Regions from separate parts of the Streptomyces sp. NPDC085937 genome, predicted to be linked through region 1. Evidence: predicted binding sites of a transcription regulator. Region 1 holds the regulator's gene; each other region holds the start of a gene.
The links. The regulator HrcA, encoded in region 1, represses chaperone genes, less so after heat shock. The targets are predictions, from matches to a motif close to TTNGCACTCNGNNNNNCNGAGTGCNAA.
Positions count from the first base shown of each region.

Region 2: the regulator HrcA is predicted to act here: its motif matches at 4,832-4,858, upstream of groL (chaperonin GroEL).
Region 3: the regulator HrcA is predicted to act here: its motif matches at 2,221-2,247, upstream of groES (co-chaperone GroES).

Region 1 is NZ_JBITSH010000002.1:495,750-503,023, forward strand. It holds gene ACIF8S_RS05690 (SpoIIE family protein phosphatase) at 1-1,890, shown strand, start outside; gene hemW (radical SAM family heme chaperone HemW) at 1,965-3,197, shown strand; gene ACIF8S_RS05700 (DUF3097 domain-containing protein) at 3,401-4,207, opposite strand; gene ACIF8S_RS05705 (MBL fold metallo-hydrolase) at 4,242-4,970, opposite strand; gene hrcA (heat-inducible transcriptional repressor HrcA) at 5,134-6,150, shown strand; gene dnaJ (molecular chaperone DnaJ) at 6,151-7,274, shown strand, end outside.
Region 2 is NZ_JBITSH010000005.1:129,514-136,787, reverse strand. It holds gene ACIF8S_RS13315 (MFS transporter) at 16-1,500, opposite strand; gene ACIF8S_RS13310 (NADH:flavin oxidoreductase) at 1,700-2,827, opposite strand; gene groL (chaperonin GroEL) at 3,045-4,667, opposite strand; gene ACIF8S_RS13300 (cold-shock protein) at 5,059-5,262, opposite strand; gene ACIF8S_RS13295 (MoaD/ThiS family protein) at 5,693-5,968, opposite strand; gene thrC (threonine synthase) at 6,085-7,274, opposite strand, start outside.
Region 3 is NZ_JBITSH010000001.1:740,532-747,805, forward strand. It holds gene ACIF8S_RS03255 (methyltransferase domain-containing protein) at 1-68, opposite strand, end outside; gene ACIF8S_RS03260 (polysaccharide deacetylase family protein) at 159-1,079, shown strand; gene ACIF8S_RS03265 (polysaccharide deacetylase family protein) at 1,076-1,867, shown strand; gene groES (co-chaperone GroES) at 2,393-2,701, shown strand; gene groL (chaperonin GroEL) at 2,862-4,490, shown strand; gene ACIF8S_RS03280 (septum formation family protein) at 4,812-5,699, opposite strand; gene ACIF8S_RS03285 (DUF3293 domain-containing protein) at 6,105-6,587, opposite strand; gene ACIF8S_RS03290 (hypothetical protein) at 6,840-7,268, opposite strand.

The DNA.
Region 1 (7,274 bases):
CTGGAGGAGGACACCGGCGCACTCGTGGTCGAGGTCGCCGACCACCACCCCGCGCGCGCCCCGCACGACGGCGCACCGGAGGCGCCCGCGCACGACACCCCCGAGTACGGGCGCGGTCTGCGCCTGGTCGCCGCGCTCGCCGAGTCCTGGGGCATCACCTACCGCCCTGGCACCAAGACCGTGTGGGCGCGGCTGGCGAACCACGACCACGCGGCGGGCGACCCCGCCGAGACGTACGCCGGGGAGCGCGACCCGGCGCGGGACCTGCGGGCCGCCGCCCACCTCGCCTCCGACCCCCTCGCACCCCGGGCGCGGACCGGCTCGCGCGACGGCACCCGGGACGCCTGGCGGGCCGCTTCCTACGGCGACGACTGGCTGGCCCGCCGCCCCGGCCGGGACGGCACCTGGCTGGGCCGGGGCGCGCTGTCCTTCCTGGCGGAGGCCTCCGACCTGCTCGCCGGGCAGCTCGACGAGGACCTGGTCGCCTCCCTCACCGGACAGCTGATCGTGCCGCGGCTCGCCGACTGGTGCGCGGTCTGGCTGGAGGACGAGACCACGGCCCTCGGCGGCCGGCCCGGCGGCACCCGCGCCGGCGGCCGGCTCGCCCGCGTCTGGCACGCCGGTGAGCAGCACGTCGAGGAGCTGAGCCGGGCGCTGGAGGGGAACCCGCCACCGCACCCCGACGACCCGCTCGGCACGGGTCCCGTGCCCTACCCGTGGCCGGCGCCCGCCGCCGTGGCGGACACGGACTCTGACGCGGCGGGCGAGGGCCTTGACGCGGCGGGCGAGGATCTTGGCCCGGTGGGCCCCGAGTCCGGGGCGGTGGGCGGGGGTTCCGGTTCGGTGGGTGCGCACTCCGGCCCGGCGCACGCGAGCCCCGGGCCGGGGAAGGGTACGGGTGCTGCCGAGGGGGCGGGTTCCGCGCCGCCCGGGACCGCGCTCGCCTACCGGCTCGTCGCCGGAGGGCGCCCGCTCGGCACCCTGGTCATCGGCCGCGGCGGCATCGACCGCTTCCCCGACGAGATCACCGGGCTGGTCGAGGACCTCGGACGACGGGTCGCGCTCGCCATCGGCGCCGCCCGGCAGTACGCCCGCCAGGCCACCATCAGCGCCGTCCTCCAGCGCGGCCTGCTGCCCGGCGCCGTCGCCGAGATCCCGGGCGTGCGCAGCGCCCTCGTCCACGAACCGTGCGACAAGGGTGGCCCCAGCGGCGACTTCTACGACCTCTTCCCGGCCGGCCGCGGACGCTGGTGCTTCGCCGTCGGCGACGTCCAGGGCAAGGGACCCGAGGCGGCCGTCGTCATCGGACTGGTCCGGCCCTGGCTGCGGCTGCTCGCCCGCGAGGGCTACCGCGTCGCCGACGTCCTCGACCGGCTCAACCAGCTCCTCCTCGACGACGCCACCGAGGCCGCCGACGCCGCCGCCCGCGCACTGGTGGCCGCCGGGGCCCGCCCGACCGCCCCCGGTGACGGCCCCCAGACCCGTTTCCTCTCCCTCCTCTACGGCGAGCTCGTCCCCTCCGACGGCGGCGTGCGCTGCACCCTCGCCTCCGCCGGACACCCCCTGCCCCTCCTGCTCGATCCCGAGGGCGCCGTCCGCACCGTCGCCCAGCCGCAGACGCTGCTCGGGGTCGTCGAGGACGCCACGTACACCAGCGAGACCTTCGAGATGTACTCCGGCGACAGCCTGCTGTGCGTCACCGACGGCGTCACCGAGCGGCGCTCCGGGTCACGTCAGTTCGACGACGGCGACGGACTGGCCACGGCACTGGCGGGCTGCGCCGGCATGGAGGCCGGGGCCATAGCGGAACGGATCACCCGGCTGGTGCACGACTTCGGGGCTCGGCCCCCGGCGGACGACCTCGCCCTGCTGGTGCTCCAGGCGGAGTGAGCGCGCCGGGGCGCACGGGCACCGGCGCGGGCGGCGCGGAAGGGGAGCGGGCGGGGTGCGGGACAATGGAGCACATGCCTTCCGCACTCCCCGACGGCGAGCCCGTCCCCGCCGACGGCGCGCTGCCCGCGTCCGCGCTCGCGGGCGCGGCCGACCGCCCCCTCGGGTTCTACCTGCACGTCCCCTACTGCGCGACCCGCTGCGGCTACTGCGACTTCAACACCTACACCGCGACCGAGCTGCGCGGCAGCGGCGGCGTGCTGGCCTCCCGCGACAACTACGCCGAGACTCTCGTCGACGAGGTCCGCCTGGCCCGCAAGGTGCTCGGCGACGACCCGCGGCCGGTGCGCACGGTGTTCGTCGGCGGAGGCACACCCACGCTGCTCGCCGCCGGCGACCTGGTGCGGATGCTGGGCGCGATCCGTGAGGAGTTCGGGCTGGCGCCGGACGCCGAGGTCACGACGGAGGCGAACCCCGAGTCGGTCGACCCCGCGTACCTGGCGGAGCTGCGGGCCGGCGGCTTCAACCGCGTCTCCTTCGGCATGCAGAGCGCCCGGCGGCACGTGCTGAAGGTCCTCGACCGCACGCACACCCCCGGCAGACCCGAGGCGTGCGTCGCCGAGGCCCGCGCGGCCGGGTTCGAGCACGTCAACCTCGACCTGATCTACGGCACGCCGGGGGAGTCCGACGACGACTGGCGCGCGTCGCTGGACGCCGCGATCGGCGCCGGACCGGACCATGTGTCCGCGTACGCGCTGATCGTCGAGGAGGGTACGCAGCTGGCCCGGCGGATCCGGCGGGGCGAGGTGCCGATGACGGACGACGACGTCCACGCGGACCGGTATCTGATCGCCGAGGAGCGGCTGTCGGAGGCGGGGTTCTCCTGGTACGAGGTGTCGAACTGGGCCACCTCGGAGGCGGGACGTTGTCTGCACAACGAGCTGTACTGGCGGGGCGCGGACTGGTGGGGGGCCGGGCCGGGAGCCCACTCCCACGTGGGTGGGGTGCGGTGGTGGAACGTCAAGCACCCCGGTGCGTATGCGGCGGCGCTGACGGAGGGGCGGTCGCCGGGGGCGGGACGGGAGGTGCTGTCGGCCGAGGACCGGCGGGTGGAGCGGATTCTGCTGGAGCTTCGGCTTCTGGACGGGGTGCCGTTGGATCTCCTTCGGCAGGAGGGGCGTGCGGCGGCCGACCGCGCGCTGTCCGACGGCCTGCTCCGTCCCGAGCCCTTCGCGGAGGGCCGGGCGGCCCTCACCCTGCGGGGGCGGCTGCTGGCGGACGCGGTGGTCCGCGACCTGGTCGACTGACAGAGGGTTCTCGCCCCCGCCGCCCCTTCCCGTACCCGGCCCCGGGGCTCCGCCCCGGACCCCGCTCCTCAAACGCCGGAGGGGCTGATGTCAGCCCGTCCGGCGTTTGAGGACGAGGCCCGCCAGGGCCGACAAGGGGGGTCTGGGGGCGCAGCCCCCAGGGACGGGACGGGAAGGGGCGGCGGGGGCGAGGAAATCGGTACTTACGACGGAGCCGTGACGAAGTCGATGAGTTCCTCCACCCGGCCGAGGAGCTGGGGCTCCAGGTCCTTGTACGAGTGGACGGAGTCCAGGATCCGCTGCCACGCCTCGCCCGTGTGGGCGACCCGCCACCCCAGCGCCCGGCACACCCCCGTCTTCCAGTCCTGCCCCCGCGGCACCCGGGGCCAGCCGGCGATCCCCACGGACGCCGGCTTCACCGCCTCCCAGATGTCGATGTACGGGTGACCGACCACCAGCGCGTGCTCGCTCGTCACCGCCTGGGCGATCCGCCACTCCTTGGACCCCGGCACCAGGTGGTCCACCAGCACCCCCAGCCGCGCGTCCGGTCCGGGGCCGAACGACTCGACGATCGACGGCAGGTCGTCCACGCCCTCCAGGTACTCCACCACCACGCCCTCGATGCGCAGGTCGTCGCCCCACACCTTCTCGACCAGCTCGGCGTCGTGCCGGCCCTCGACGTAGATGCGCCCCGCGCGGGCGACGCGCGCCCGGGCCCCCGGGACGGCCACCGAGCCGGACGCCGTGCGGGTGGGCCGCGCCGGGCCGGACGCGGGCCGGACCAGCGTGACGACGCGCCCCTCCAGCAGGAACCCGCGCGGCTGCAGCGGGAACACCCGGTGCTTGCCGAAGCGGTCCTCCAGGGTGACCGTGCCGGCCTCGCAGCGGATCACGGCGCCGCAGAATCCGGTGCCGGGCTCCTCCACCACGAGGCCCGGCTCGGCGGCGACCTCGGGCGCGGGCTGCGACTTCTTCCACGGAGGGGTCAGATCGGCGGAGTACTGGCGCATTCCGCCGACGATACGAGGATCGTGCCGGGGGCGATCAGTCCGACACGCCGAACCGGGCCGCCAGCGCGTCCCGTTGGGCCCGTACGAACGCCGCGTCGACCACCGCTCCGTGACCGGGCACGTACACCGCGTCCTCGCCGCCGAGCCGGAGCAGCCGGTCCAGCGCGGCCGGCCAGCGGGACGGCACGGCGTCGGGCCCGGCCTGCGGATCGCCCGACTCCTCGACCAGGTCGCCGCAGAAGACGACCCCGGGGTCGCCGGGCACCAGGACCGCGAGGTCGTGGGCGGTGTGGCCCGGGCCCACGTTCGCCAGCAGCGCCTGCCGGCCGCCGCCCAGGTCGAGCGTCCACTCCCCGGACACCGCGTGCCCGGGAGGCGTCAGCGCGTCCACCGCCTCGCCCGCCACCCGCGGGTCGAGCCCCCAGCGCACCGCGTCCGCGCGCAGCTCCTCGCGCCCCCGCCCGGAGAGCGCCGAGTCCAGCCCGACCGCGCCGTACACCTCGGCTCCCGCGAACGCCGGCGCCCCGAGGACGTGATCGAAATGGGGGTGGGTGAGCGCGAGATGTGTCACACGGCGGCCGGTCAGCTCCCGCGCCTCGGTCCGCAACCGCGCGCCCTCGGCCGGCGCGGAGCCCGCGTCGACGGCCAGCACGCCGTCGGTGCCCACCACGAGCCCCGCCGTGCAGTCCCACACCGGCAGCCGGCGCCGTCCGACCCCCGGCGCCAGTTGCTCCCATCCCGACTCTTCCCAAGTCACGGTCATGACCGGGACGCTAGCGGGGGACGACGACGCCGGGCACGGCGGCGCGGACCGGCCTTGCCGGGGTCGTACCCCCCGGCCGTACACTGGGCCGGGGAAGTCTGGCACTCGCGTGCGAAGAGTGCCAGAGTCGTTACCGGGCGGAAGCCAGCTGGAGGTGTGCGCGATGCTCAGTGAACGCAGGCTCCAGGTGTTGCGCGCGATCGTCCAGGACTACGTGGGCACCGAGGAGCCCGTCGGCTCCAAGGCGCTCACCGAGCGGCACAACCTCGGCGTCTCCCCGGCCACCGTGCGCAACGACATGGCGGCCCTGGAGGACGAGGGCTTCATCGCCCAGCCGCACACCAGTGCCGGGCGCATCCCCACCGACAAGGGCTACCGGCTGTTCGTCGACAAGCTGGCCGGTGTCAAGCCGATGAGCCCGCCCGAGCGGCGGGCCATCCAGAACTTCCTCGAGGGCGCCGTCGACCTCGACGACGTCGTGGCCCGGACGGTGCGGCTGCTGGCGCAGCTCACCCGCCAGGTCGCCGTGGTGCAGTACCCCTCGCTGACCCGGTCGACGGTGCGGCACGTGGAGCTGCTGGCCCTCGCCCCGGCGCGGCTGATGCTGGTGCTGATCACCGACACCGGCCGGGTCGAGCAGCGCATGGTCGACTGCCCGGCGCCGTTCGGTGAGGCGTCCCTGGCCGACCTGCGGGCGCGGCTCAACAGCCGGGTCGCGGGCCGCCGGTTCACCGATGTGCCGGGTCTGGTGGAGGACCTCCCGGAGGCCTTCGAGGCCGACGACCGCGGTACGGTCTCCACGGTGCTCTCCACCCTCCTGGAGACGCTCGTCGAGGAGAACGAGGAGCGGCTGATGATCGGCGGTACCGCCAACCTCACCCGCTTCGGACACGACTTCCCCCTCACGATCCGGCCCGTCCTGGAGGCGCTGGAGGAGCAGGTCGTGCTCCTCAAGCTGCTCGGCGAGGCGCAGGATCCGGGTGTGACCGTACGGATCGGTCACGAGAACGCCCACGAAGGACTCAACTCCACGTCCGTCGTGTCGGTCGGCTACGGTTCGGGCGGCGAGGCTGTCGCCAAGCTCGGCGTGGTCGGACCGACCCGCATGGACTACCCCGGAACGATGGGAGCGGTACGCGCAGTGGCACGGTACGTCGGACAGATCCTGGCGGAGTCATAGGTGGCCACGGACTACTACGCCGTACTCGGCGTACGCCGCGACGCGTCGCAGGAAGAGATCAAGAAGGCCTTCCGGCGGCTCGCCCGCGAGCTGCATCCGGACGTCAATCCGGATCCGAAGACCCAGGAGCGGTTCAAGGAGATCAACGCCGCCTACGAGGTGCTGTCGGACCCGCAGAAGAAGCAGGTCTACGACCTCGGGGGCGACCCGCTGTCCCAGTCCGGCGGCGCCGGCGGCGCGGGCGGCTTCGGGGCCGGCGGCTTCGGCAACTTCTCCGACATCATGGACGCCTTCTTCGGCACGGCGTCGCAGCGCGGACCGCGCTCGCGCACCCGCCGGGGCCAGGACGCCATGATCCGCATCGAGGTGGAGCTGGACGAGGCCGCGTTCGGCACGACCAAGGACATCCAGGTCGACACGGCGGTCGTCTGCACCACGTGCAGCGGTGAGGGTGCCGCGCCCGGCACCAGCGCGCAGACGTGTGACATGTGCCGCGGCCGCGGTGAGGTCTCGCAGGTCACCCGGTCCTTCCTGGGCCAGGTCATGACGTCCCGCCCGTGTCCGCAGTGCCAGGGCTTCGGCACCGTCGTGCCCACGCCCTGCCCGGAGTGCGCGGGCGACGGCCGGATCCGCTCCCGCCGCACGCTCACGGTGAAGATCCCGGCCGGTGTCGACAACGGCACCCGGATCCAGCTGGCGGGCGAGGGCGAGGTCGGCCCGGGCGGCGGCCCCGCCGGTGACCTGTACGTCGAGATCCACGAGCTGCCGCACTCGCAGTTCCAGCGGCGCGGCGACGACCTGCACTGCACGGTCACGCTGCCGATGACAGCGGCGTCGCTGGGCACCAAGGTGCCGCTGGAGACGCTGGACGGCCTGGAGGAGGTCGACATCCGGCCCGGCACCCAGTCCGGCCAGTCGATCCCGCTGCACGGCCGGGGCGTCACCCATCTGCGGGGCGGCGGTCGCGGTGACCTCATCGTCCACGTCGAGGTGCAGACCCCGACCAAGCTGGACCCGGAGCAGGAACGCCTGCTGCGGGAGCTGGCCAAGCTGCGCGGCGAGGAACGGCCCACGGGCCAGTTCCAGCCCGGGCAGCAGGGGCTGTTCTCCCGGCTGAAGGACGC
Region 2 (7,274 bases), on a different contig from region 1:
TCACCCCGCCCGGCGCTACGCCTTGGCGGGCTGCGGGGTTTCCGGCGCGCCGCCCTCGGCGACCAGCGCCTCCGCCTCGGCGGCACCCCGCTGCTTCGGGATGAACGCGGCGACGACGAAGCCCAGCAACGCCGCGCCGGCACCGAGCGCGAGGACCGTACGGAACGCGTCCTCCGACGGCAGCGCGTACGGACCGAACCGCGTGGTCATCTGGGCCAGGACGACACCGGCGACAGCGCTCGCCACGGAGGTGCCGATGGAGCGCATCAGGGTGTTGAGGCTGTTGGCGGCACCCGTCTCGGAGGCGGGCACGGCACCCATGATCAGCGTGGGCATGGCGCCGTAGCAGAAGCCGATGCCGGCGCCGATGACGCACGACGCCAGCACGAAGTGCCAGACCTCACTCATCAGCGCGACGTTCAGCCCGTAGCCGGCGGCCACGATCAGCGCGCCGATCATCAGCGTCACCTTCGGCCCCCGGGCGCGGGAGACCAGCGCCGAGACCGGGGCCAGCGCCATCATCACCAGGCCGGACGGGGCCATGACCAGACCGGCGCTCAGCAGGGACTGGCCGAGACCGTAGCCGGTCTGCTCGGGCAGCTGCAGCACCTGCGGGATGACCAGCGACATGGAGAACATCGCGAAGCCGATCGCCACGGACGCGAGGTTGGTGACCAGCACCTGCGGACGGGCGGTGGTGCGCAGGTCCACCAGCGGGCGCTCGGTGCGCAGCTCGAAGAAGCCCCAGGCGACCAGGACGACGACGGACGCGGCGAACAGGCCGAGCGTGGTGCCGCTGGACCAGCCCCAGTCACCGCCCTTGGAGATCGCCAGCAGCAGGCAGATCAGTCCGGCGGCCATACCGGCCGCGCCCACCAGGTCGAAGCGTCCGCCGGTCCGCACCTTCGACTCGGGCACCAGCGCGAGGACCAGGACGAGCGCGACCACGCCGAGCGCGGCGGACGTCCAGAACAGCGCGTGCCAGTCGAAGTTGTCGGCGATCAGCGCGGCGATGGGCAGGCCGAGCGCGCCGCCGACGCCGAGCGAGGCGCTGATCATCGCGGTGGCCGAGCCGAGCCGCTCCGCCGGAAGCTCGTCACGCAGGATGCTGATGCCCAGCGGGATGACACCGGAGGACAGGCCCTGGAGGGCACGGCCGACGATCATCGGGGTCAGGGTGTCGCTGAATCCGGCGACGACGGAGCCGACGACCAGCATGGCCATGCTGACCAGCAGCATGCGGCGCTTGCCGTACATGTCGCCGAGCCGGCCCGTCATCGGGGTGGCGACGGCGGCGGCCAGCAGCGTGGCGGTGATGGCCCAGGCGGTGTCCGACGCCGAGGCGTTCAGATACCGCGGCAGCTGTCCCACGATCGGGATGACCAGGGTCTGCATCAGCGAGACCACGATGCCGCTGAGTGCCAGCACGGGGACCACGGCACCCGTCCTGGGCGGCTCGGCGGTGCCGGTCGTGACGGATCTTTCGGGTGCGTCGGACATGAGGGAGTTCTCCGGATGAGTCAGCTCTGCTTGACTCAGGCAACTTTAAGTCCCTTGATTGACGCAAGCAAATGAAAACGATGTGACAGTCGCATGACATGCACCACGCACGAGAGGGCGCGGCGCCCCGTCGCGAGGGGGCGCCGCGCCCAAGGACCGGCCGAACCCGGTTCAGGACGTTTCCGGCCGGCGGCTCGGTTCAGCTCAGCGACGTGAGTGACGCCGCGTCGTACGCCTTCAGTTCGCCGAAGCGTCCGCCCAGGACCTTCGCCGCCCACTCGGGGTCCTGGAGGACCGCGCGGCCCACCGCGACCATGTCGAACTCGTCGCGCTCCAGACGGTCGAGCAGGTCGTCGATGCCGCGCAGCTCGGCCCCCTCGCCCAGGAAGGCACGCCCGAACTCGCCGTCCAGACCGACCGAGCCGACGGTGACGGTGGGCCGGCCGGTCAGCTTGCGCGCCCAGCCGGCCAGGTTGAGGTCGGAGCCGTCGAACTCGGGGAGCCAGTAGCGGCGCGTGGACGCGTGGAAGGCGTCGACACCGGCCGTCGCCAGCGGGGCGAGGACCGCCTCCAGCTCCTGCGGGGTCTCGGCGAGCCGGGCGCCGTAGTGGTCCGACTTCCACTGCGAGAAGCGGAAGACGACCGGAAAGCCGGGCGACACGGCCGAACGCACCGCCTGCACGACCTCGACGGCGAACCTGGTGCGGGCCACCGGGTCACCGCCGTAGGCATCGGTGCGGCGGTTGGTGCCGGCCCACAGGAACTGGTCGATGAGGTAGCCGTGGGCGCCGTGCAGCTCCACTCCGTCGAAGCCGATGCGCTCCGCGGCGGCGGCCGCCTCGGCGAACGCGGCGACGACGGCCTCGATGTCGGCCTGGGTCATGGCCTTGCCGCCCTCGGTGCCGTCCAGGCGCAGGCCCGACGGACCGACCGCCGGCGCCTCGGGGAACGGCGGCTGCCCGTGCTCGCGCACCATGCCGACGTGCCACAGCTGCGGCATGATCCGGCCCCCGGCCGCGTGCACGGCCTCGGCGACCTTCGCCCAGCCCGCGAGCTGCTCCTCACCGTGGAACCGGGGGATCCGGTCGCTGATTCCGGCGGACGGGTGGTCGACGTAGGTGCCCTCGGTGACGATCAGACCGATCCCGGCGGCGGCCCGGCGGGCGTAGTACGACACGACGTCCGCCCCCGGCACACCACCCGGCGAGAACTGACGGGTCATGGGCGCCATGACGAGACGGTTCGGCACGGTCAGCCCGTTGAGGGCGACCGGGCGGGCCAGGACGTCGGCGGCACGGCCGGTGGCTTCGGAGGCGGCGACGGTCATCGGTGGGGGCTCCTCGCGATACTGGACGGTATGTGTACGTGCATGCAATGCACTCACTGTGCCCGAACCGCCACGCGCGCTCCGCCATTCCCGCCCCGCGCACCCCCATGACACAGGTCACTCCGGCGGCATCCGGACACGCCGAAGGGCGGCACCCCCGCGTACGGGAGCGCCGCCCTTCGAACCGTCGGACGGGTCCGAACCTGACGGATCAGGCTCAGAAGTCCATGTCACCGCCCGGCATGCCGCCGCCGGCCGGGGCCGCGGCCTTCTCCGGCTTGTCGGCGATGACGGCCTCGGTGGTGAGGAACAGCGCGGCGATCGACGCGGCGTTCTGCAGCGCGGAGCGCGTCACCTTGGCCGGGTCGATGATGCCTTCGGCGATCATGTCGACGTACTCGCCGGTCGCGGCGTTCAGACCGTGGCCGACCGTGAGGTTGCGGACCTTCTCCACGACGACGCCGCCCTCGAGACCACCGTTGACGGCGATCTGCTTCAGCGGGGCCTCCAGGGCGAGCTTCACGGCGTTGGCGCCGGTCGCCTCGTCACCCTCGAGCTCCAGCTTCTCGAACACCTGGGAGGCCTGCAGCAGGGCCACACCACCACCGGCGACGATGCCCTCCTCGACGGCCGCCTTGGCGTTGCGCACGGCGTCCTCGATGCGGTGCTTGCGCTCCTTGAGCTCCACCTCGGTGGCGGCACCGGCCTTGATGACCGCGACACCGCCGGCGAGCTTCGCCAGGCGCTCCTGCAGCTTCTCGCGGTCGTAGTCCGAGTCGCTGTTCTCGATCTCGGCGCGGATCTGGTTCACGCGACCCTGGACCTGGTCGGCGGAACCGGCACCGTCGACGATGGTGGTCTCGTCCTTGGTGATGACCACCTTGCGGGCCTTGCCCAGCAGGTCGACGGTGGCGTTCTCCAGCTTGAGGCCGACCTCCTCGGAGATGACCTCGCCGCCCGTGAGGATGGCGATGTCGCCGAGCATGGCCTTGCGGCGGTCGCCGAAGCCCGGGGCCTTGACGGCGACGGACTTGAAGGTGCCGCGGATCTTGTTGACCACCAGGGTCGACAGGGCCTCGCCCTCGACGTCCTCGGCGATGATCAGCAGCGGCTTGCCCGACTGCATGACCTTCTCCAGGAGCGGGAGCAGGTCCTTGACGTTGGAGATCTTGGAGTTGGCGATCAGGATGTACGGGTCGTCGAGGACGGCCTCCATACGCTCCATGTCGGTGGCGAAGTACGCCGAGATGTAGCCCTTGTCGAAGCGCATACCCTCGGTGAGCTCCAGCTCCAGACCGAAGGTCTGGGACTCCTCGACGGTGATGACGCCTTCCTTGCCGACCTTGTCCATGGCCTCGGCGATGAGCTCGCCGATCTGGACGTCGGCGGCGGAGATGGAGGCCGTGGAAGCGATCTGCTCCTTGGTCTCGACATCCTTCGCCTGCTCCAGCAGGGCGGCGGAGACGGCCTCGACGGCCTTCTCGATACCGCGCTTCAGGGCCATCGGGTTGGCGCCGGCGGCGACGTTGCGCAGGCCCTCCTTGACCAGGGCCTGGGCGAGAACGGTCGCGGTGGTCGTACCGTCACCGGCGACGTCGTCCGTCTTCTTGGCGACTTCCTTGACCAGCTCGGCGCCGATCTTCTCGTACGGGTCCTCGAGCTCGATCTCCTTGGCGATGGAGACACCATCGTTGGTGATCGTGGGGGCGCCCCACTTCTTCTCGAGGACGACGTTGCGGCCCTTGGGGCCGAGCGTCACCTTCACGGCGTCCGCGAGCTGGTTCATGCCGCGCTCGAGGCCGCGCCGCGCCTCCTCGTCGAACGCGATGATCTTGGCCATGTGAAGTGGTCCCTCCAGGACTGGGGGTGATTCCTTCGGACCGCGCCCGCGCCCGCGACGGACGGCTCGCCGGCCGTGTGGTTCCTTGCCCCACGTGACCTGGCGGGCCTCACCGACCCGGTCCTTCGTTGTCACTCTCACCTTCAGAGTGCTAACGCCAATGATTAGCACTCGACCCCCGAGAGTGCAAGGCGCGCTCGCGGAGCGGCGGCAAGTTCGAGAGGCTCCCCAGAGGCCTACGAGCCAGTGGCGCCAAGGGCTCACGTCCGCGCTCAGCCTCGGGCGAACACGGCGCGCGCGGCGCGTGCGCCTAGGGCATGACGAAGGGCCCGCACCCCGAGAGGTGCGGGCCCTTCGCCGGCAGAAGATGTGCGTGCGGCTGGTAGCGCGTTCAGGCGGTGACGCGAACCATGTCGGCCTGCGGGCCCTTCTGACCCTGCGAGATCTCGAACTCGACCCGCTGGCCCTCTTCAAGGGTGCGGTAGCCGTCCATCTGGATGGCGCTGTAGTGGACGAAAACATCCGCACCACCGTCGACCGCGATGAAGCCGTACCCCTTCTCCGCGTTGAACCACTTGACGGTGCCCTGAGCCATGCCTAACTCCCCTATTACTGGCCCTTGCACAGATCCACACTTCGCGGACCCGGGTCAGACCTCACCCCCCAACGGTTGGGGGCGTGCGCCGGAACGCGTCGACCGCGGCTGAATGTATCTGTCCAACTGCCGTCTGCAACAGGTCAATCGGACGAGAAATCTGGACGCCACCGGTCCGGAATGTGACAAGAATTCGCCAGAATTCAGGGCAAGTCGGGCCGGGCGAAGGAGACAAAAGCCGCGAAAGGAGCCCGCACTTTGGCTACATCCAGTCGGGTCAGCGGCAGGAATTCAGGGTTCTCGATCAATGGATCGGGAGCGCGTTCCCCAACTCTACCGCGCTCAATCCCATGGAATTGCCCCCTCCGCATCTCTCACGGAAGGGGCAATGCCACAAACGCTCGGTAACCGTCATTACCGAAGGTAATGATCAACCTCCGGCGACCGCCGGGATGATCGAGACGCCGGCCCCGTCCGGGGTGGCCGTTTCGAGGCCCTGCTCGAACCGCACGTCGTCGTCGTTCACGTAGACGTTGACGAACCGGCGCAGCTTGCCCTGGTCGTCCAGGACCCGGGCGGCGATGCCGGTGTGGTTCTTCTCGAGGTCCTGGATGACCTCGCCGAGGGTCCCGCCCTCGGCGGCGACCTCGGCCTTGCCACCGGTGTAGGTACGCAGAATGGTAGGGATACGGACGGTAACGCTCACTTTGAACCTCCGGTCAGGTGACAACCCCAGGGGCGCGGGGCTGTGTTCGACGTGCGGCTGCCGCCGCGCGGGCGCGACCGGCCCCCACCGGCCCGCGGACGATGACGAAACGGCTCTCAGACGAGCCCGGCCTCACGGAACGACTCCAGGCTGGGCCGAATCGTCGCCGTCAGCCCGGTCCCGGCCACCGCGTCCAGCGTCTTGAGCCCGTCCCCGGTGTTCAGCACCACCGTGGTGAGGGACGGATCCAGCGCCCCGCTCTCGATCAGCTTCTTCGTCACGCCGACCGTGACCCCGCCCGCGGTCTCCGCGAAGATCCCCTCGGTGCGCGCCAGCAGCTTGATCGCGTCGACGACCTGCTCGTCGGTGACGTCCTCCACCGCGCCGCCGGTGCGCCGGGCGATGTCGAGCACGTACGGGCCGTCCGCCGGGTTGCCGATGGCCAGCGACTTGGCGATGGTGTCCGGCTTCTGCGGCCGGACCACGTCGTGCCCCGCCTTGTACGCCGTGGACACCGGCGAGCAGCCCTCGGCCTGGGCACCGAAGATCTTGTACGGCCGGTCCTCGACGAGCCCGAGCCTGATCAGCTCCTGCAGCCCCTTGTCGATCTTCGTGAGCTGCGAGCCGGAGGCGATCGGCACCACGATCTGGTCCGGGAGCCGCCACCCGAGCTGCTCACAGACCTCGTACGCGAGGGTCTTGGAGCCCTCGGCGTAGTACGGCCGCAGGTTGACGTTGACGAAGCCCCAGCCCTCGCCGGCCGGGTCGCCGATCAGCTCGGAGCAGAAACGGTTCACGTCGTCGTAGTTGCCCTCGATGCCGACGAGCTCGCCGCCGTAGACGGCGGCCATGACGATCTTGCCCTGCTCCAGGTCGTGCGGGATGAACACGCAGGAGCGGAAGCCCGCCCGGGCGGCGGCGGCGCCGACCGCGCCGGCCAGGTTGCCGGTGGAGGAGCAGGAGAGCGTGGTGAAGCCGAAGGCGCGCGCGGCCTCCAGGGCCTGGGCGACGACGCGGTCCTTGAAGGAGTGCGTGGGGTTGCCGGAGTCGTCCTTGACGTGGAGACCGCCGGTGACGCCCAGCTCGCGGGCCAGGTTGTCGGCCCGGACCAGCTTGGTCCAGCCCGGGTTCAGGTTGGGCTTGGTCGCCACGTCCGCGGGGACGGGCAGCAGCGGCGCGTAGCGCCAGATGTTCGCGGGACCCGCCTCGATGCGCTTGCGGAGCTCTTCGGTGTCGTAACCCGAGAAGTCGTAGGCGATCTCCAGCGGGCCGAAACACTCCTCGCAGGCGAAGACCGGACCGAGGG
Region 3 (7,274 bases), on a different contig from region 1:
TCGGTGTCGCGCACCTCGTCGAGGAGGGCGCGGCCTTCGGGGGTGAGGAGCGGGGCGAGGTCGTTCACCGGGTCATTGTGGGCCAGTCGGTGGACCGTGTGCCTCCGGCCGCGGTGTCGGGCCGGGCGCGGCCCGGCCGGCTGCGAGGATCCGGGCCCATGCGAGTAGTAGGACAAAACGATAAGAAGTGGACGCGGGTGGGTGTACGGACCGGCCTCGCGGTCCTCGCTCTCGCCGCCCTCGCCTCGGGCTGCGGCCGGGACCGCGAGCCGGTCGAACCGGCCGGCGGCCAGCAGCCCCTCCAGGCGCCCCCGGCCCGCGCACTCGACTCCTACGCGGGCAAGCTGAGCGCCGCACAGGCCGCGCGGGCCGCCGCCGCCAAGCGCTGGGGCCTGAAGAAGGTCCCGCTGGCCGCGCCGCCGCCCCCGGCGAAGAAGCCGAGGATCACCACCCGCGAGGGGTTCGAGGTCGACGGTCACGAACGGCTGGAGCTCCCGCCGGTGTTCACCACCGTCCCCGTCGAGGAGAAGGTCGTCTTCCTGACCATCGACGACGGCGCCGAGAAGGACCCCGAGTTCCTGCGGATGATGAGCGAGCTGAAGGTGCCGTACAGCGCCTTCCTCAGCGACTACGTCGTCAACGACGACTACGGCTACTTCAAGGACATGCAGAAGCGGGGCGTGAGCCTGCACAACCACACGCTCCACCACCCCTACCTGCCGGCGCTCTCCCGCGCCAAGCAGAAGCGGGAGATCTGCGGCATGCAGGACGTCGTCGAGGAGCAGTACGGCACCCGCCCGGTCCTCTTCCGCCCGCCCTACGGCAACTACGACAAGAACACCCTGCGGGCCGCCAAGAGCTGCGGGATCACCCACGTCCCGCTGTGGAACGAGGAGGTCTTCGTCGACCACTGGGAGTACCGCGAGTGGGACCGGAAGATCCACCCCGGTGACATCGTGCTCTCCCACTTCCGGGGCCGTGACGACTGGAAGGGCACCATGCCGGACATGATCCGCCGCTTCCTCGACAAGGTCACGGCCGAGGGGTACGCCGTGGGCAGGCTGGAGGACTACCTGTGAGGTGGCGCGGGGCTCCGTGGCTCCTCCCCGCGGCCCTCGCCCTGCTCGTCGCCGGGTGCGCCGCGCCCGACGGCGCGGGACACGTGTCCCCCCGGGCCGCGCCGACGGCCCCCGCCGCCCCGCTCCCGCCGGTCGTCGACCACGTCACGACCGACGACGGCTCCGTCTTCCTCACCTACGACGACGGCGCCGAACGCGACCCCCGCTTCATCGACCTGGTGCGCGAGCGCAGGCTGCCCGTCAGCATGTTCCTCACCGACAGCGTGATGGGCCCCGGCTACGGCCACTTCGCCCGCCTGCGCGCGGTCGGCGCGAACCTGCAGAACCACACCCTGGACCACCCCGCCCTGCCCGGCCTGCCCTACGCGGGGCAACGCGCCCAGATCTGCGGCCAGCAGCGCAAGCTGGCGGCCCGCTTCGGCATCCGCCCCCGCCTCTTCCGCCCGCCGTACGGCACGTACGACACCACCACGCTGCGTGCCGCCGCCGACTGCGGTATCGCGGCGGTGGTGCTGTGGCGCGTGACCCTGGAACCGGACGGCCACCTCACGTACGCCCACGGCCCCCACCGGCTGCGCTCCGGCGACATCGTCTCCGTACCGTCGGGCGAGGCCCCGCCCCTGTCCCTCGCGGAACGCACGACACGGCTCCTGAGGGAACTGGACGAGCGGAACCTGAAGGTGGGCAGACTCGAGGACCACGTAGGCCGCCACGCCGGCCCGGCCCCTCCCGGCCCGGCCGCATCCGGCCTGCCCGGCGCCCCCTCCGGCCCGCCAGAGGTGCCCTAGGGTCCGTCAGGGGGCACATCCAGCCCGTCCGGTGACCCCTCCGGCCCGCCAGAGGCCCTCTCCGGCCCGTCCGGCGCCACTTTCAGCCAGTCAGGCGCTACATCCAACCCGCCCGAGGCCACATCGGGCCCGCCCGGCCGTACATGCGGCCCGTCCGGGGCCACATCCGGCCCGCCCGGCCGTACATCCGGCCCGTCCGGGGCCACATCCAGCCCGTCCGGCGCTTGAGGACGAGGCCCGAAGGGCCGACAGGGGGCCCGGGGGCGCAGCCCCCGAGGGCGCCCACACCAGCACCGGCACCCCACAACCCCGCGCCGAAAAACGCCCCCAGCCCCCGACGCGCCGCACGGCAATTGGCACTCCGCTTGACCGAGTGCTAATCGCGGTCATAGTCTCAGGTCTGGCACTCCCCCCTGGAGAGTGCCAACACGCGACGGGCAGGTCCGGCACCCGCGACGACGGATCGACCTGGTCGCCACCTCAGACAGTTAACCCCGTGAGATCTCCGAAGGGGGAGGTCGGATCGTGACGACCGCCAGCTCCAAGGTTGCCATCAAGCCGCTCGAGGACCGCATCGTGGTCCAGCCGCTCGACGCCGAGCAGACCACGGCTTCGGGCCTGGTCATTCCGGACACCGCCAAGGAGAAGCCCCAGGAGGGCGTCGTCCTGGCCATCGGTCCGGGCCGCTTCGAGGACGGCAAGCGCGTCGAGCTCGACGTGAAGGTCGGCGACGTCGTTCTGTACAGCAAGTACGGCGGCACCGAGGTCAAGTACAACGGCGAGGAGTACCTCGTCCTCTCGGCCCGCGACGTCCTCGCGATCGTCGAGAAGTAACGAGAAGTAGGAGGACTCCGGGGCCTGCCCCGGAGAACTCGACCTCGTAGCAAGTACTTCTGCTCGAACACTGCGCCCCTGGCCCCAGCATCCGACAAGGAGCCGGGCGGCCCAGGGGCGCAGTGATTTCATCTAGATTTCCGAGAGGGCTCCCGCTGCCATGGCGAAGATCCTGAAGTTCGACGAGGACGCCCGTCGCGCCCTCGAGCGCGGCGTCAACAAGCTTGCCGACACGGTCAAGGTGACGATCGGCCCCAAGGGCCGCAACGTCGTCATCGACAAGAAGTTCGGCGCCCCCACCATCACCAACGACGGTGTCACGATCGCCCGCGAGGTGGAGATCGAGGACCCGTACGAGAACCTCGGCGCTCAGCTGGTGAAGGAGGTGGCGACCAAGACCAACGACATCGCGGGTGACGGCACCACCACCGCCACCGTGCTGGCCCAGGCGCTGGTCCGCGAGGGCCTGAAGAACGTCGCCGCCGGTGCTTCCCCGGCTGCCCTGAAGAAGGGCATCGACGCCGCCGTCGCCGCCGTGTCCGAGGACCTCCTCGCGACCGCGCGCCCGATCGACGAGAAGTCCGACATCGCCGCGGTCGCCGCGCTGTCCGCCCAGGACCAGCAGGTCGGCGAGCTCATCGCCGAGGCGATGGACAAGGTCGGCAAGGACGGTGTCATCACCGTCGAGGAGTCCAACACCTTCGGTCTGGAGCTGGACTTCACCGAGGGCATGGCCTTCGACAAGGGCTACCTGTCGCCGTACTTCGTGACGGACCAGGAGCGCATGGAGGCCGTCCTCGACGAGCCGCAGATCCTGATCACGCAGGGCAAGATCTCCGCCATCGCGGACCTGCTGCCGCTGCTGGAGAAGGTCATCCAGGCCAACGCCTCCAAGCCGCTGCTGATCATCGCCGAGGACGTCGAGGGCGAGGCCCTGTCCACCCTCGTCGTCAACAAGATCCGCGGCACCTTCAACGCCGTCGCCGTCAAGGCGCCCGGCTTCGGTGACCGCCGCAAGGCGATGCTGCAGGACATGGCCGTCCTCACCGGCGCCACGGTCGTCTCCGAGGAGGTCGGCCTCAAGCTCGACCAGGTCGGCCTGGACGTGCTCGGCTCCGCCCGCCGCGTCACCGTCACCAAGGACGACACCACCATCGTCGACGGTGCCGGCAAGAAGGACGACGTGCAGGGCCGCGTCGGCCAGATCAAGGCCGAGATCGAGGCCACGGACTCCGACTGGGACCGCGAGAAGCTCCAGGAGCGCCTCGCGAAGCTGGCCGGCGGCGTGTGCGTGATCAAGGTCGGCGCCGCCACCGAGGTGGAGCTGAAGGAGAAGAAGCACCGTCTGGAGGACGCCATCTCCGCGACCCGCGCCGCGGTCGAGGAGGGCATCGTCTCCGGTGGTGGCTCCGCGCTGGTCCACGCCGTCAAGGTCCTCGAGGGCAACCTCGACAAGACCGGCGACGAGGCCACCGGTGTCTCGGTGGTCCGCAAGGCCGCCGTCGAGCCGCTGCGCTGGATCGCCGAGAACGCCGGCCTCGAGGGCTACGTCATCGTCTCCAAGGTCGCCGAGCTGGAGAAGGGCAGCGGTTACAACGCCGCCACCGGCGAGTACGGCGACCTGGTCAAGGCCGGCGTCATCGACCCGGTCAAGGTGACCCGCTCCGCCCTGGAGAACGCCGCCTCCATCGCCTCCCTCCTCCTGACGACCGAGACCCTGGTCGTCGAGAAGAAGGAAGAGGAGGAGCCGGCCGCCGCCGGTGGCCACGGCCACGGCCACGCCCACTGACGACCTGAGGTCGCACCGACGACCCGGGCGTCACACCGACGACCTGAGGCCGCCGGACACCGAGTGAGGGCCCGGCTCCCCGTCCACCTGGACGCGGAGCCGGGCCTTCGCCGTACCCGCAGCCGTCCCGGCGGACCCTCCCGCCCGTCCCGGCGGACGCTCCGCCCGTCCCGGACCGAGCACGCCCGTCCGGAGCCTGTGCACACGGCGGCCGGAACGGAGTCTGGGGGACGGCGATGGACCAGACCTGACCGCGGCCGCGACGACAAGGGGGCGGCGGCGACCAGGACAGGCCCGGCCGCCGCCCGGCCACCCGTGTGGTCAGGGAGCCCAGACCTCGGCCTCTTCGGCCGGGACGGTGGTGGCCAGGCCCAGTTCCTTGCGGGCGGCGACCGACTTGTTCGGGTCGATGAGGGTGAACCCGGCGTCGTAGGCGACGTAGAACGTGTCGAGGTCGCCGGCATTCGCGGCCTTCCGCCACTCGCCGGCCGCCTTGGCCAGCGTTCCGCGCAGCGAGCCGACCTGGGCGCCCTTGACGCCCTTCAGGCCCTTGACGTGGGTGTCGAGGGCGGCGGCGACGGCCTTGGCCTGTGCCTGGTAGGCGTCCAGGTCACCCTCGATGTCGTCCGTCTCCGGCTGGTTGGCCCACAGGGCCTCGTACACCGCGTTGGAGCCCTTGAGGTACGTGAGCTGCTCGGAGTTGAACGTCTTCGCGGTGTCCAGCGACCCCTTGAACGTGCCCTTGTCGAGGCTGTACGTGCAGCTGACGAGGCGGTCGTTCGTCGCCCAGCTCTCGGCGGTCGGGGTGTAGTAGGACAGGCCGACGCCCTGGGGCAGCGCCCAGGTGTCCGGGGCGTACTTCTGCGCCTCGACCGGGCAGCGGGTGTCCGCGATCGTCGTGACGGCGTCCTCGCCGGGGTACTTCCGGGCCTGCTGGAGCGCGAACTCGCCGACCACCTGGCCCTGGTGCGCCTCGTCGCAGGGCACGATCTCGACGAGGTACGCCTCGCCCTCCGCCTTGCCGTTCGGGTTGTAACAGTCCCCGACGTCCAGCGAGAACACCGACCGCTGACGCGCGGCCTTCTTCGCCCCGTCCTTGGCACTGCCGACAGCCTCGGACACGTCCGAACAGCCGACGGCCCCGAGCGCGACCAGCGCGAAGACGGCGGTGAGCCCGCGAGGCGAGCGGTGGGGGGTACGGACGGCCATGGTGTCTCCAACCTGCGGTGCGATACGCGGGGAGGCCTCACCTCCCCAGCGTCTGCGACACCCGGGGACCCAGGAAGGTTGTAACCGCCGCATGTCAGCGCGCTTGAGGAGCGCCCTTCCCACGGGTGCGCAGGCGCCGAACCCGGTTCCTCCCGGTGGCGGACGGCCCTCGCCCTTCCGCGACGTCCACATGCGGTCGGGCCAGGTGGCGCAGCGGGGACGTCCGGTCCCATACGTGCCAGCGCGCCCCGCACACGGGGTCCGTCGCGTACGTCACCTCGGCCGGGACGCTGTCGACCGCCACCCGCTCCGCCGGCGGATCGGTGAGATCGGTGAGACGCCTGCCGCAACGAGGACAGTGATCCGGGGTCCGCATGGGGTACATGCCCATCGCCGCACTCCTGCCTACGCCGACGCCCGCACGGACGCCGCCCACCCACTCACCGCCACGGCACCGTTTTCACATGCCAGAACCCGCCACGCGCCGGGAGTCCAGGCGAAAACCGCGTCCTGGCCGAAACGGCGTCCCAGGGCACGCGCCGCCGCATCGGTCAGGCCGGTGACGGCGACGCTCTCCTCCTGGTGCGTGCCGCTCGGGTCGCCTCCCACCGCGGGCCACCAGGTGAGGCCACGGTGGCGGACCTCGTCGAGCAGAACGCGATGGGCACGGGCGTTGGCGTCGCCCGACGCGGTACGGCCACGGGGGTTCCAGGCGGTGATCACATGGACGGTGGCGCCCCTGTCATCCAGCACCAGGAAGAATCCCTCGGCCGTGCCACGAGGGCGCGGTGCGATCCGGACGGTCCGTTCCCCGAACCGGACGTCGACGACCGCCGTCCGGTAGAGCTCCCAGTTACGTGGCGTGCCGGATGCACCGATGGTGTGCACAAGGGCCTCCTGTGGAACGAGACCCCCTTACATCTCGTGCAGGGAGATCGATGCTCGTCTCCACGGGATCATGGAGGCATCGGCCGCAAGATCTCACGGCCCGGGTCCCGGAGCAAGCGGGTCGTGAAGGCACACAGGACCGAGCGCTGCTCCTCGCCGTTGCGCAGGATTGCCTCCATCAGCTCGACGGCCCGCCGGCCGGGGAGGCCGCCGGGCTGATGACGGCGAAGGTCCGGCGCGCCCGGTCCCCTGCTAAGCCAGGATGCGAGCCGGGAACGACGCGCGAGAGATCAGCGGGAGCTGGCCCTTGGGTCCGGAGACCTTGAGTTGCCTGCCCTGACGAGCGGCGACCTTGACGGTCGAGGATGCGGCGGCGGTGAGAGGGATGAGCTGTGACAACTCGTCCCGCGTGATCCCTGTGACCACCTCGTTGCCGCAGACGAGAACGGCGAACACCAATGAGGCCGGCTCGGACGTGATCCTCTGCTTGTCCTCACAGGAGAAGGTGAAGGGGTAGTCTCTCGGCCCCTCGCCGCTGCTGTACTTGATGAACAGGTGACGGTCGTGGTTGACCACGTAATGGCCGTAATTCACACTGGCGCGGTTGAGCGCGGTGAACTTCTCCGAGTCGGCGATCGCCACCAGCGCGGCGCCGTGCATGAAGTCCTTGTGATCAATCACTGTGGT